One region of the Williamsia phyllosphaerae genome, then DNA from elsewhere that is predicted to be linked to it. Evidence: riboswitches for the same ligand, from Rfam matches in the RefSeq annotation. Region 1 holds a riboswitch; the other holds the start of a gene.
What was found. Region 1 has a riboswitch for cobalamin ahead of IEV93_RS22235 (FecCD family ABC transporter permease). Riboswitches for the same ligand answer to the same signal wherever they lie in the genome.

Region 1 (6,651 bases):
GGCGGCCGCCTCCCACGAGACCGACGTCCACGAATCGTTGAGATCGTCGAACACATTGGTGCCGCCCGCCTCGGAGATGATCTGGTCCGGCGCGGCGTTGCGACCGGCGGTGAAGGGTGCGGGATCGGCGCTGTCGAAGAGCAGGACGCGGGCGCGGCGATCGGCAGCCGGCGCCTTCGCCGACGCGGCGGACACCTCGTCGCGATAGCTCTTGACGAGGGAGGCGGCACGGTCCCGGACGCCGAAAATCGTTCCCAGGTTGTCGATGTCGTCGTACAACGCGTCGAGTGGACGCTTGATGCCGCGCTTGGTGGTGCCGGGCTGCCGACATGCCTCGGTCAGCTGATACGGCGTCGCGCCGATGGCGCGGATCCAGTCGGGTGTCACGCCGGTGGACTCCTTGAACCCGTAGTTCCATCCGGCGAACACGAAATCGGGATCGGCATTCTGGATCACCTCACGGGTGAACGCGGTGCCGAGCGATCGGGTGGTCTCGAACTCCTGGCGCCACGGCGACGTCGCGAGATCGCGGTCCTTGCCCTCGTAGGTGGTGTAGCCGACCATCCGATCCTGCAGGCCGAGAGCGAACATCATCTCGGTGATGCCGGTGTCGTTGGTCAGCGCACGGCTCGGATTCGACGGCACCGACAGCGGCCCCGAGCAATTCGAGACCTCGACCTTCGCGTCCGCACCGGACGACGGCGAGGCGTTCTCGACCTCGGCACCGCAGCCGCTGATCACCAACGCCGCCGCCACGGCGCACACCACGCCGCCGAATGTGGATGTCTTCATGGGTGGAACCCTTCGTCGAAGATGATCTGAGGAACTGAAGTGCGCGGATGGGGGACGACGTGAGCGCCGATCCCGAACCATTTCTCGATGGCGGCGACGGTCAACACCTCGGCCGGTGTGCCCTGCAGCACGATCCGACCGTCGAAGACGACGGCGAGATCGGTACAGAACTGGGCGGCGACGTTCAGGTCGTGCAGGGCCGCGATGACGGTGACACCACGGTCGCGTGCCGCACGCATCACGGCGTACTGATGCTTCACGTCGAGGTGGTTGGTCGGCTCGTCGAGCACCAGGATCGGCGTCTGTTGCGCGAACGCCCGCGCCACGAGGACACGCTGCGCCTCACCGCCGGACAGCTCGCTGAACAGCCGGTGACGTAGATCGGTGGCCCCGGCGTCCTCCTCCGCGCGGGCGCAGATCAGCTCGTCCTCGGTCGACATCGACTGCAGCAGGCGCACGTGGGGGAGCCGGCCGGTGCGGATGACCTCGGCGACGGTGAAATCGAGGAACATCGTCGAGGACTGTGTCAGCGCGGCGACCTGACGAGCGTTCTCCCGAAGGGAGCTCGCGCCCACCCGCCGGCCGTTGATCGTGACGTCGCCGCTCGTTGGCTTCAACGCCCGGTACAGACATCGCAGCACCGTCGACTTGCCGCTGCCGTTGGGTCCGATGAAACCGAAGAAGCGTCCCGTCTCCACCGACATCGTCAGGTCGTGCACGATCTGGGTGCCGCCCAGGCGCACCGATACTTCGGAGTAGTCAATTGCGGATCGGTAGTCGGGACCGCTCATGGCGACACCGTCCGGGTCCGCCTGCGCATCAGCAGGATGAACGTCGGCACACCGACCGCGGCGGTGATCGCGCCGATGGGCAGCTCGTAGGGCGGGACCAGGGTGCGCGAGATGATGTCGGCGACCACGACGAACAACGCTCCGAGCAGCGGGCAGAGCACCAGGACCCGCCGGTGGTCGGCGCCGACCAGCAACCGGGTGACGTGCGGCATGATCAGCCCGACGAATCCGATTGCGCCGCAAACCGAGACGATCACGCCGACGATGATCGCCGACGCCACGAACAGTCCGAGACGGAACCGTCCGGCGTCGATGCCGAGGCTCGCCGACACATCGTCGCCCATCGACAGTGCGTCGAGGTGGCGGGCCACGGCGACAGCGAGCACCACGCCCACGACGGAGACCACGCCGACCAACCAGACCGAATGCCAACTGGCGGCGGCGAGGCTGCCGAGCAACCAGAACATCACGCTGCGGGCCGCGTCACCGGCCGGCGCGAGGAACACCAGGACGGTCGTGACGGCCGAGAAGCCGTATCCCAGTGCGGTGCCCATGAGGACGAGGCGCAGTGGTTCGAGTCCGGATGAGGTCCGGGCCAGCATGAACACGATGACGGTGGCGAGCAGTGCGCCCAGGAACGCCGCCGAGGGCAGTGCGTAGAGCCCCAATCCGCCCAGAGCACCGAACAGCACGACCGCGGTGGCGCCGACCGACGCACCCGAGGAGATCCCGAGGATGTAGGGGTCGGCCAGGGCGTTGCGCACGACGGCCTGCACGATCACGCCGACCGTGCTCAGTCCGGCGCCGACGACGATGGACGTGAGCACCCGGGGGAGTCGTGAATCGACCACGATGCGATAGTCCGGGGCGTCCGCGCCGGTGATGACGCCGCCGGACAGCTCGGCCCACAGGTAGCGCAGGGTCGCCGACGGGGCGATGTGCACGCTGCCGACGACCAGACCGAGAACAGATGCGCCGACCAGCGCGAACAGAGCGAGCGCCATGAAGACGGCAAGGCGGCGTCGCTGCGTCTGCACCGCGGGCCCTTTCCGTCGAACGCGGAAAAGGGGTGCGGGCAGCCATGAGTCACTCACGCGCCGCACCGACCATGTCCCACGAGGTCGATGAGCGGTCGTGTCGGTCGACACGACCAACGGCGGCAGGTCTTCGGACTCTCGGGCACGGCATCGTGTGATGCCACCTACCAGCGACTGCTTCCCGGCCCAGGGCCAGTGCGTGTTGTCGCGTCGTTCCCGATCACCGCTGCGGGGCAGTTCCGGACTGTCACCGGATTCCCTCTTACGGCGCTCCGATCGAACTTCCGACCAGAGCACGCCGACGTCGGGAGTGAACCTACATCACGAACCGGGCACGCTCGGCGTCGTGGGTTGCGTCAGCGTGTGGGGGTGTCCTCGTTGAGCATGTTCTTCATGAACATGAACAGCTCCTTGTCGGTGAGAGCACGCCATTGCGGGGCAAGCAGTTTCATGTACTTCTCGACGTAGAGCAGCTGCTTGCCGACCAGCACGAGCTCTCGGGGGAGCTTGAGGTCGTACGCCTTGGCCAGCGCGGCGAGCTGGCTGCCGAGCGCGGTGTAGGACATCCCGCCGAGGTCCTTGCCGGCGAGGGGAGCGGTGAATCGACGCATGTCCTTGGCGCCCTCGCGGGTGCCACCGGGTTTGCGCACCGCGCCGAGGGTGAACAGGGCTCGACCGGCTGCTTCGTAGTCGTTGCGCAGGAACAGGTCTCCGACGAGGCGCCGCATGATGCGTCGGGTGCGCGGATCGAAGCGACCCACGATGCCGAAGTCGATCAGGACCAGTCGACCTTTCTCGTCGACGAGGACGTTGCCCGCGTGGAGGTCTCCGTGGAAGGTGCCGCCGTGGAACGCGGACTCCAGAAACGACAGCAACAGCGTGCGGACGATGTCGGTGCCGTCATGTCCGGCGGCGCGGATTGCGCGGGCGTCGTCGATGCGCAGCGCGTCGACGTACTCCATCGTGAGCACCTCGCGGGTGGTGAACTCGTGATGGACCTTCGGCACGCGGACCCGGTCGGCCAGAGGTGTGCCCGCAAGACCGGCGACGAAGTCGTCCATTGCCTGGGCCTCGTTGCGGAAATCGACCTCCGCGGCCAGACCGGTGGCGAAGTCGTCGACGACGTCCGACGCACTGAGCATGCGGCCGTACGGCGAGAGCTCGACGAGCTGGGCGACCCGTTCGAGGATGGCGACATCGGCGGCCAGTCGCGTTGTGATCCCGGGGCGCTGCACCTTGACCACGACGCGCTCGCCGGTGTGCAGCGTCGCGGTATGGACCTGCGCGATGGAGGCGGACGCGATGGGCGCCGGGTCGAAGTCGGCGAACACGGTCGACGGGGAGGCGCCGAGTGCGGCGGTGAGGACGGCATCGATCACCTCGGGTGCGGCGGGTGCGACCCGGTCGAGGAGGGTCTCGAACTCGCGCGAGAGGGTCGGGGTGAAGACACCGGGGCTCGATGCGATGAGCTGTCCGAGCTTCACGTAGGTAGGCCCGAGGCGCTCGAAGACATCGCGCACCTCACGCGCCGCGCGGGGCGCCACGGACTGTGACGGTCGGTAGCCGACCGCGAACTCGGTGACCCCGCGTGCGATCTGGAAGGCGGTCGCGCCCACGCGTCGGACCTCGGCCACCGGTGACACGTGTGGCAACCGGGACGGCTCGGCGAGTGTGCCGTGTGCCACCTCGATCGCGCTTGTGTCGGTGTCGGCGCTGGTGGGAACGGGTTCGGGCAACGGTGAGGTCATTTTCTCGGGTCGCATCGGGGACAGATGGGGTCGTCCGATCGTACGGACGCATCGACCGATGGTTCCGTTGAACGCAGCATCCGTCAAACGGCTCGGCGACTTTTGTGATCGATTCGAGCGACTCACCGACCCGTGAAGGATCCGACACAGGAAAGATGGCCCGTATGCCGATTCTGAACAAGGACACGACCGTGTGCATCTCGCTGTCGGGCAGGCCCTCGAACATCGGGACCCGATTCCACAACTTCCTCTACGAGGAACTGGGCCTGGATTTCGTCTACAAGGCGTTCGCCACCGACGACATCGAGGGCGCGATCCGTGGGGTACGGGCTCTCGGGTTCCGCGGTTGCTCGGTGTCGATGCCGTTCAAGGAGGAGGTTATCGCTCTCGTCGACGACATCGAGCCGTCGGCGGCGGCGATCGAGTCGGTGAACACCATCGTCAACGACGGCGGTCGGCTCACGGCGTCGAACACCGACTTCGAGGCGGTCGCGACCCTCATCGACGACCACGAGCTGGACACTGCGCTGCCCGTGCTGGTCCGCGGATCGGGTGGGATGGCCAAAGCCGTCGTCGCGGCGTTCCGGCACGCCGGCTTCGACGACCTCACCTTGCTGGCCCGCAACGAGGCCGCCGGTTCGGCTCTCGCGGACAAATACGGCTACCGGTGGGTCGCAGACGACCCGGCTCCCGGTCCCGGCGTGATCGTCAACGTCACGCCCGTGGGTATGAACGGCCCCGAAGCCGACGAACTGTCGTTCTCCACCGAACACGTTCGTGCCGCCGACGTCGTGTTCGACGTCGTCGCGTTCCCGCCCGAGACACCCCTGATCCGTGAGGCGCGCGCCGCGCGCAAACCCGTGATCACCGGTGCCGACGTGATCGCCTTGCAGGCCGCCCGGCAATTCGAGCGCTACACGGGTGTGTCGATCACCCCGGATCAGATCGCGCGAGCGTCCGATTTCTCGCGGTGGGAGTGATCGGGTGACGACGACAGAGAGGATCAACCATGCCGCGTAGAGGTGAGCCGCTGACCAAGCTCGGCTTCCTGACCATCGGACGGTTCGACGAGGCGTCGCCGCGCGAGGGGCATCTCGAGACCATCGAAGTGATCCAACGGGCCGAGGACCTCGGTTTCGACAGCGTGTGGCTGCGTGACCGGCACCTGCAGTTCGGGATCTCCTCCCCGGTGGCGGTGATGGCCGCTGCGGCGATGAAGACCAGTCGGATCGAGCTGGGTACGGCGGTCATCCCGCTGGGTCTGGAGAACCCCTTCCGACTCGCAGAGGACCTGGCGACGGTGGATCTCCTGTCCGACGGCCGCGTCAACCCAGGCGTCTCGGTGGGGACACCGATGCGGTACGACGACTACAAGGCGGCGCTGTACCCCGACACCCATGACGTGGAGGATTTTTCGAAGGAACGCGTCCTGCGGTTGCTGCACTGCCTGCGGGGCGATCCGGTCAGTCCCTTCGAGGGAACGGTCGGCATCGAGAACTTCTCCCGTCGCGTGCAGCCGCACTCGCCCGGTCTCGTCGACCGCGTCTGGTACGGCGGTGGTCTGAGCTCGGCGATCTGGGCCGGGCAGCAGCAGCTGAACTATCTGACGTCGTCGGTGGTGACCAGCGAGGGAAGTGATTCCGCGGATTTCGCGACCATCCAGGGCGAGCAAATCGACGCCTACCTCGCCAGCCACCCGGACCCGGCCCGCGCCCGCGTCTCGCAGGGATTGGTCGTCATCCCCACCGACACCGCGACGCCCGATCAGATCCGGCGCTACCAGGACTACGCCGAGTCGCGTTTCGAACGGACCCTCACCCCGCAGGGTCCGCGCAAGATGCTCTTCGCGCCCGATCTTGTCGGACCGTCCGACGAACTCGCCGAGAAGCTCTACGCCCACGCCGGCTTCCAACGCGCCTCGGAAGTCGCCTTCGCACTGCCGTTCTCGTTCGAACCGGCCGACTACGTCCAGATCATCTCCGACATGGCGACCCACCTCGGGCCTGCCCTCGGCTGGACACCGAGTGCATGACCAAGCCTTGTGCAGTCAGCCCGCCTCGTGGGGTGTGGGGCCACCGAGTTCGGTGATGAGGTTCTGAACAAATTTCCACCCGGTACTCCGGCGGGCAGGGTCGTTGGCTGGGAGGGCCACCAACTCGGCCAACAGGTCGCGTAGCCGCGTGTTGTCAGGGTCTTCAGCGAGTAGGTCCTCGTAGTTCGGGTCCAGCAAGTAGGAGTGTGATCCGTCGCTGTGTTGCGACGCGGCCCACGAGATCCGGTCGA
Region 2 (6,651 bases), on a different contig from region 1:
TCGTCATTCGTCCTCGCCGCCGACCACAGCTCCATCGCCGCCCAGAAGTAGGGCTGACGAAAGGTCCGCCACAGGGAGTCCACGGCGACGTCGATGCGATCGCCGATCGTTCGTTCTTCGATGAACCACTGTTCCATCTCATCGATGCGCTCGATGGCCAGATGTTCGGCAGCGGCCACGAGAAGTGCGTCACGAGAGGGAAAGTGATGCAGCAACCTCCCCCGGGACACCCCGGCGAGCGCCTGGATCGTGACGGTGGTCGTGTCGGCGTACCCGTTGCGGACCAGCGACTCGACCGCCGCGTCAAGGATGAGGGTGCGGCTGTCGGCGCGACGCTCCCGCTGCGTCCGCCGCACGGGATCGGGGGTCGCCTGCGTCATCCGTGGAGGCTATCCGCGGCGCAATCGACGGTCAACGATGACCGCACCCGGGTCAGATCGCGCCCGACGCGGCCGCTGCGAGGAAGTCCGCGTAATCGCGGTCGACCTGATCGGCGTAACCGATGGACCAGCGGGCGACGGCCCGATCCACGCTGTTCTTCTTGCCGAGATAGCCCGCGATCTGACCGAACGCCGGACTCTGGCTGTGCGACCGCGCCAGGAGCCGAGCGCACAGACGCCCGTAGCGCCGTAGTTCCCGTGCGCTGAGGTCGGTGGCGTCGATCGACCCCTTCATGTCGCGGAACTGTCGCCAGTAGAACGCGCCCTCCGACGTCGCCGTCCACCCGAGGAACGGATCGGAGTTCGCCTGCAGCACATGTGCACTCGCCACCACTCGGACGGCGTCGCGGGCGAAGGCCGGGGTGTGCTCGGTCTCGGGGATCACATCGGTCCGGCCACCACTGGTCTCCAGGACCGACGGCGCGGCCTGCTTGAGCTGCAACACCATCGGCTCCCTCGACGGACCCTCCAACAGCACGATCAGCGCGATGTTGCCGATGGATCCGACGCCGACGACCCGCCGTGCGACGTCGACGATCTCGAACTGCGACAGCAACAGCGCGACATCGGTGCGCACCGAGGCGAGGTAGTGCGTGAAGATCTCGTCGACGCGCTGCCCGGCGAGTTCCACCCGGCTCGGATCCTGCGCCGAGAGCGGTACGACGATCGGGGGATCCGGGGTGATGCGCCGACGCCCGTCGGCACCGACCTCGGTGATCTTGTCGACTATCGACGCAGCAGTTCGCCTGCGCGCCTTGACCAGTGCCTCCTCGATGACATCGGCGACCGATCCGCCCGCTGTGTCGGCGAGTTCCTCGGCGTCGACCGAGGTGTAGTACCGATCGATCACCGACTCCGAGGCCGCGCTGCGGATCGCCGATCGGTATCCCTCGACGACCTCCTCGGCCAGTTCGCGTTGGTCGTCGCGATCGGCACCGTCGGCCCGGGCGCACAGCACCGCGCTGACGGCGAGGCGTTTCAGGTCCCATTCCCACGGTCCGACCCCGGACTCGTCGAAGTCGTTCAGGTCGAACAGGATCCGACGCTCTGGACTCGCGTAGAAACCGAAGTTGCCCAGGTGCGCATCACCGCTGATGACCACGTCCACACCGGTGACCGGCGAGGCGGCGAGGTCGCCGGCCATGATGTCGGCCGTCGCACGGTAGAACGCGAACGGCGACTCACTCATCCGCGCGATCCGCAGCGGGATGAGCTCGGGGATCCGGCCCGCATGTTGCGCCCGGACGAGTGACACCAGGTCACGGTCGTAGGCGGGCACATCGGCCAGCGCCGAGCGGGGCAGGACGTCTCGGACGGACTTTCCCAACGCGACGGCGGCGTCGTGGTCGTGACGCTCGAGAAAGTGATGGAAAGGCATGCCTGGATGCTATCGGTGGTCCGATGGGCGTACTGTCGCGATCGCAGCTGGTCTGCCGTACGAGTGACGCCCAGGAGCCCCTGAGTCCGTCGTGCGGCATCGAGCGCGGTCATCGCCAAGGCGATGACCGGGCGAGAGGGAACCCGGTGAGAATCCGGGACTGTCCCGCAGCGGTGAGTGGGAACGACCGCCGACATGAGCACTGGTGGGTCCGCGTGAGCGGAGCCGCTGGGAAGCGTCGGCCACTAGGCCAGAGTTCTGTGCCCACGAGTCCGAAGACCTGCCAACTGTGCCGGGTGCGCCGCACCCGGCGGATCATCGCCTCGTGGACTGGGCGTGTGACCGCAAGAGTCGTGCCGTGCCCTCTCACGGGGTCGGATCGTCGCGTGCCATCGGTACGCGACCGGCTCGTCGGTACCACGTTCTTTGGTGATGTCCATCCGCACGCACCGAAGGATCTGCACGTACATGACTGGTACACCTTTCACCGCAACAACTCTGGGCTCCGCACGAATCGGGCCGAAGAGGCAGCTCAAACGTGCGATCGAGTCGTACTGGGCGGGACGCACCGACCAGACCCAGCTGCACGCACTGGCCACCGACCTCCGACGCGACGGTCTGCAGAAGTTGCATACCGCCGGACTGGACTCGGTCCCGGTGAACACCTTCTCGTTCTACGACCAGATGCTCGACACGGCCGTCCTGCTCGGCGCACTGCCACCCCGGGTCGCCGGGATCGCCGACGACCTGGATCGCTACTTCGCGGCCGCCCGGGGAACCGGACGGATCGCACCGCTGGAGATGACGAAGTGGTTCGACACGAACTACCACTACCTCGTCCCGGAGATCTCCGCGTCCACCGAGTTCTCGCTGAACCCGGGCAAGGTGCTCGGTGAGCTCGACGAGGCTCTCTCGCTGGGCATCCCGGCCCGGCCGGTCATCATCGGACCGATCACGTTCCTGCTGCTGAGCAAGGCGGTCGACGACGGTGGCGCCCCGATTGGCCGGCTCGACGAAGTGATCCCGCTGTACCGCGAGCTGCTGTCGACACTGCGATCTGCGGGCGCCGAGTGGGTGCAGATCGACGAGCCCGCCCTGGTCACCGACCTGCACGACGACCCGGCCGGACTCGCGTCACGCGTCTATGGCGAACTCGGCAGCGCGACCGACCGCCCGGCGATCCTCGTCGCGAGCTACTTCGGCGACCTGCGCGACGCACTGCCCGCACTGGCGGCCACCGACGTCGAGGGCATCGCGCTCGACCTGGTCCGCGGCACCGCCGACGCGGTCGCCACGGTGCCGACGTTGACGTCGAAGCTCCTCGTCGCCGGCGTCGTCAACGGCCGCAACATCTGGCGCAACGACCTGTCGGCGTCGTTGGCGACGCTGGCCACCCTGTTGGGTTCGGCTGCGTCGGTGGCGGTGTCGACCTCCTGCTCGACGCTGCATGTCCCGTACAGCCTCGACCCGGAGACCGAGCTCGACGACACTCTGCGGAGTTGGCTCGCGTTCGGAGAGGAGAAGGTCGCCGAGGTGGTCACCCTGGCCACCGCGCTGCGCGACGGACGCGAATCGGTCAGCACGACACTGGATGACTGCTCGCAGGCGTTGGCCGCGCGGCGGTCGGATCCCCGCGTGCACGACGACCGCGTCCGTGAGCAGGTGGCGGAGGCATTGCGCGCAGGGATCGCCCGTGGGCCGTCGGCCGACCGTCGGACGGCGCAGAACGAGCGGTTGAACCTGCCCGAGGTGCCCACGACCACCATCGGGTCCTACCCGCAGACGTCGGCGATCCGGCTCGCGCGAGCGGCGCTGCGCAAGAACGAGATCGGCGTCGCCGAGTACGAGCAGCGGATGCGCGACGAGGTCGCGAGCGTGATCGCGTTGCAGGAGGACCTGGGACTCGACGTCCTCGTGCACGGCGAGCCCGAACGCAACGACATGGTCCAGTACTTCGCCGAGCAGCTCGACGGGTTCTTCGCCACCGAGAACGGGTGGGTGCAGTCCTACGGGACGCGCTGCGTGCGTCCGCCGATCCTCTACGGCGACGTCCGCAGGCCGCACGCGATGACAGTGGCTTGGATCGACTACGCGCAGTCGCTCACCGATCGTCCGGTCAAGGGCATGCTGACCGGACCGGTGACCATCCTGGCGTGGTCGTTCGTCCGCGACGATCAGCCGTTGGCGGACAGCGCCAATCAGATCGCGGTCGCGATCCGCGCCGAGACCGTCGACCTAGAGGCCGCAGGCATCGGCATCATCCAGGTCGACGAGCCGGCGTTGCGTGAGCTGTTGCCGCTACGGTCCGAGGACCAGGCGGCGTACCTCACGTGGGCTGTCGACGCCTTCCGGCTGTCGACATCCGGCGTACGCGATTCGACGCAGATCCACACCCACCTCTGCTACTCCGAGTTCGGCACCGTCATCGGCGCGATCTCCGACCTGGACGCCGATGTGACGTCCATCGAGGCCGCGCGGTCGCACATGGAGGTGCTCGACGATCTGAACGCCATCGGCTACGCGAACGGTGTCGGACCGGGTGTCTACGACATCCACTCACCGCGCGTCCCGGAGGTCGGCGAGATCGTGGCATCGCTGAAGGCCGCGCTGGATGCGGTTCCGGCGCAGCGGCTCTGGATCAATCCCGACTGCGGACTGAAGACGCGCTCGACCGACGAGGTGGAGGCCTCACTGCGCAATCTCGTCACCGCGGCGCACATGGTGCGCTCGGAGCTGTAGACCGCCTGAGCCCGTCGGATGGACACGGATGTTCCGTGTCCATCCGATCGGGGTTCGACTTACCCTCATTCGCATGACAAGCCGCATCGAGTCGATCGCCATCGACACCCACGATTCCCACCTGCTCGCGGAGTTCTGGACTCGAGTCCTCGGTTGGGAGATCGTCGACGTCGACGGTCCCCTCATCGAGATCGGCCCGGCCGACGGATCGGGACCGACCATCGACCTCCTTGCCGTCCCCGAGTCCAAGACGGTGAAGAACAGACTCCATCTGGATCTTCGCGCCGACGGCTGCACCACGGAGGAGGAGATCGACCGCGTGGTGGCGTTGGGCGCGCGGCGCGTCGACGTCGGTCAGGATCCGTCGGTCACCTGGACCGTCCTGGCCGACCCGGAGGGCAACGAGTTCTGCATACTCGGACGCACCCACGACGAGGCCCACGGACCCGAGTCCAGCGCCTGACCCGTCGACTGGGCGGTTGCGGACGCCGAGTGGGCGGATACGGACGTCGAGTGGGCGGATACGGACGTCGAGTGGGCAGTTCACGGGATTCGCAACGCCCGACTCGTAGAACTGCTAAATATCTCTGCAACAGTTCTGTGTACATCTGAACGAGGGAGCGCACATGAGATCTCTGATCACCCGGTCGGTGGCCACCACGATCGCTGCGGCATGCGTCCTCGGCGGCGTCACGGGGACGGCGGTCGCGCAGGCAGCGCCCGCCCGTCCCGACCTCACCGTCACCCTCCCGGTTCTCGGACCGCGGGCGCAGGGAAATCAGATCCCGTTCAGCATCACCATCCGCAACCGCGGGAACGCGACGGCCACCGACATCGCCGTCGTCGTCACGTCGATCCCGCCCACCGGCAGCGACGGCTTCACCGTCGATTCGATCCGTCCGGGTGAGACGCGCAGGATCGCCACGCGCAGCATGATCGGGCGGATCCTCATCGGCCAGGTCACGGTGTCGGCGAAAGAGAAGCAGCGCGACGCCAACCCGGCCAACAACACGATCAGCGGGTTCCGCTTCCTCGTCGGCTGAGATCCGGCGTCCGCAAACGCCCGGTCAGCGTCCGCAGCCGCCCACTCGGCGTCCGCAGCCGCCCAGTCGACGGGTTTACGTGCCCAACTGGGGCTTACAGGGCCTTGAGTTCCTCGATGACCGCACCGACCGACTTCTTGGCGTCGCCGAAGAGCATCGACGTCTGGTCGGCGAAGAACAACGGGTTCTCGATACCGGCGTAGCCCGACGACATCGACCGCTTCAGCACGATCACCGACCGCGACTGGTCGACGTTGAGGATCGGCATGCCGTGGATGGGTGAACTCGGATCGTTGCGGGCCGCGGGGTTGGTGACGTCGTTGGCGCCGATGACGATGGTGACGTCGGTACGGGAGAACTCCCCGTTGATGTCGTCCATCTCCTTCATCGCGTCGTACTCGACGTCGGCTTCGGCGAGCAGCACGTTCATGTGTCCCGGCATACGTCCGGCCACCGGGTGGATCGCGTACTTCACCTCGACGCCCTTCGACTCGAGGATCGACGCCATGTCCTTGACCGCGTGTTGCGCCTGCGCGACGGCGAGGCCGTAGCCGGGGACGACGATGACCTGTCCGGCGTAGGCCATCTGGATCGCGGCGTCGGCGGCCGAGGTCGCCTTGACGGTGCCCTGATCTCCGCCCGGGCCGACTGCTGCGCCGGCGTCTCCGCCGCCGAAGGATCCGAACACGATCGCGGGGATCGACCGGTTCATGGCGGTCGCCATGAGGTTGGTCAGGATGGAGCCCGAGGCACCGACGATCATGCCCGCGACGATCAGCGCGGTGTTGTCGAGCGCGATTCCCGCAGCCGCGGCCGACAGACCGGTCATGGCGTTGAGCAGCGAGATGACCACCGGCATGTCGGCGCCACCGATGGGGAACACGACGAACAGACCCATGACGCCGGCGGCGATCAGCAGTCCGACGATCCACCAGACGCTTGCTCCGCCACCGTCGGTGGCCTGCACACCCAGGAAGATAGCGATGCCCACCGACAGCGCCAGCAGGACGATGTTCGCGACCTGGAACACCTTCGCGTTGCCGACGAAGAA

Region 2: another riboswitch for cobalamin. It lies ahead of metE (5-methyltetrahydropteroyltriglutamate--homocysteine S-methyltransferase); the one in region 1 lies ahead of IEV93_RS22235 (FecCD family ABC transporter permease).

Annotation. Positions count from the first base shown of each region.
Region 1 covers NZ_BMCS01000003.1:784,241-790,891, reverse strand. The annotation lists gene IEV93_RS22245 (ABC transporter substrate-binding protein) at 1-792, opposite strand, end outside; gene IEV93_RS22240 (ABC transporter ATP-binding protein) at 789-1,583, opposite strand; gene IEV93_RS22235 (FecCD family ABC transporter permease) at 1,580-2,587, opposite strand; cobalamin riboswitch at 2,725-2,938, opposite strand; gene IEV93_RS22230 (ABC1 kinase family protein) at 2,977-4,368, opposite strand; gene IEV93_RS22225 (shikimate 5-dehydrogenase) at 4,533-5,348, shown strand; gene IEV93_RS22220 (LLM class flavin-dependent oxidoreductase) at 5,378-6,400, shown strand; gene IEV93_RS22215 (SIR2 family protein) at 6,416-6,651, opposite strand, start outside.
Region 2 covers NZ_BMCS01000001.1:1,371,885-1,378,535, reverse strand. The annotation lists gene IEV93_RS06425 (TetR/AcrR family transcriptional regulator) at 1-380, opposite strand, end outside; gene IEV93_RS06420 (DUF2252 domain-containing protein) at 433-1,818, opposite strand; cobalamin riboswitch at 1,926-2,103, shown strand; gene metE (5-methyltetrahydropteroyltriglutamate--homocysteine S-methyltransferase) at 2,287-4,557, shown strand; gene IEV93_RS06410 (VOC family protein) at 4,631-5,020, shown strand; gene IEV93_RS06405 (CARDB domain-containing protein) at 5,184-5,600, shown strand; gene IEV93_RS06400 (NAD(P)(+) transhydrogenase (Re/Si-specific) subunit beta) at 5,695-6,651, opposite strand, start outside.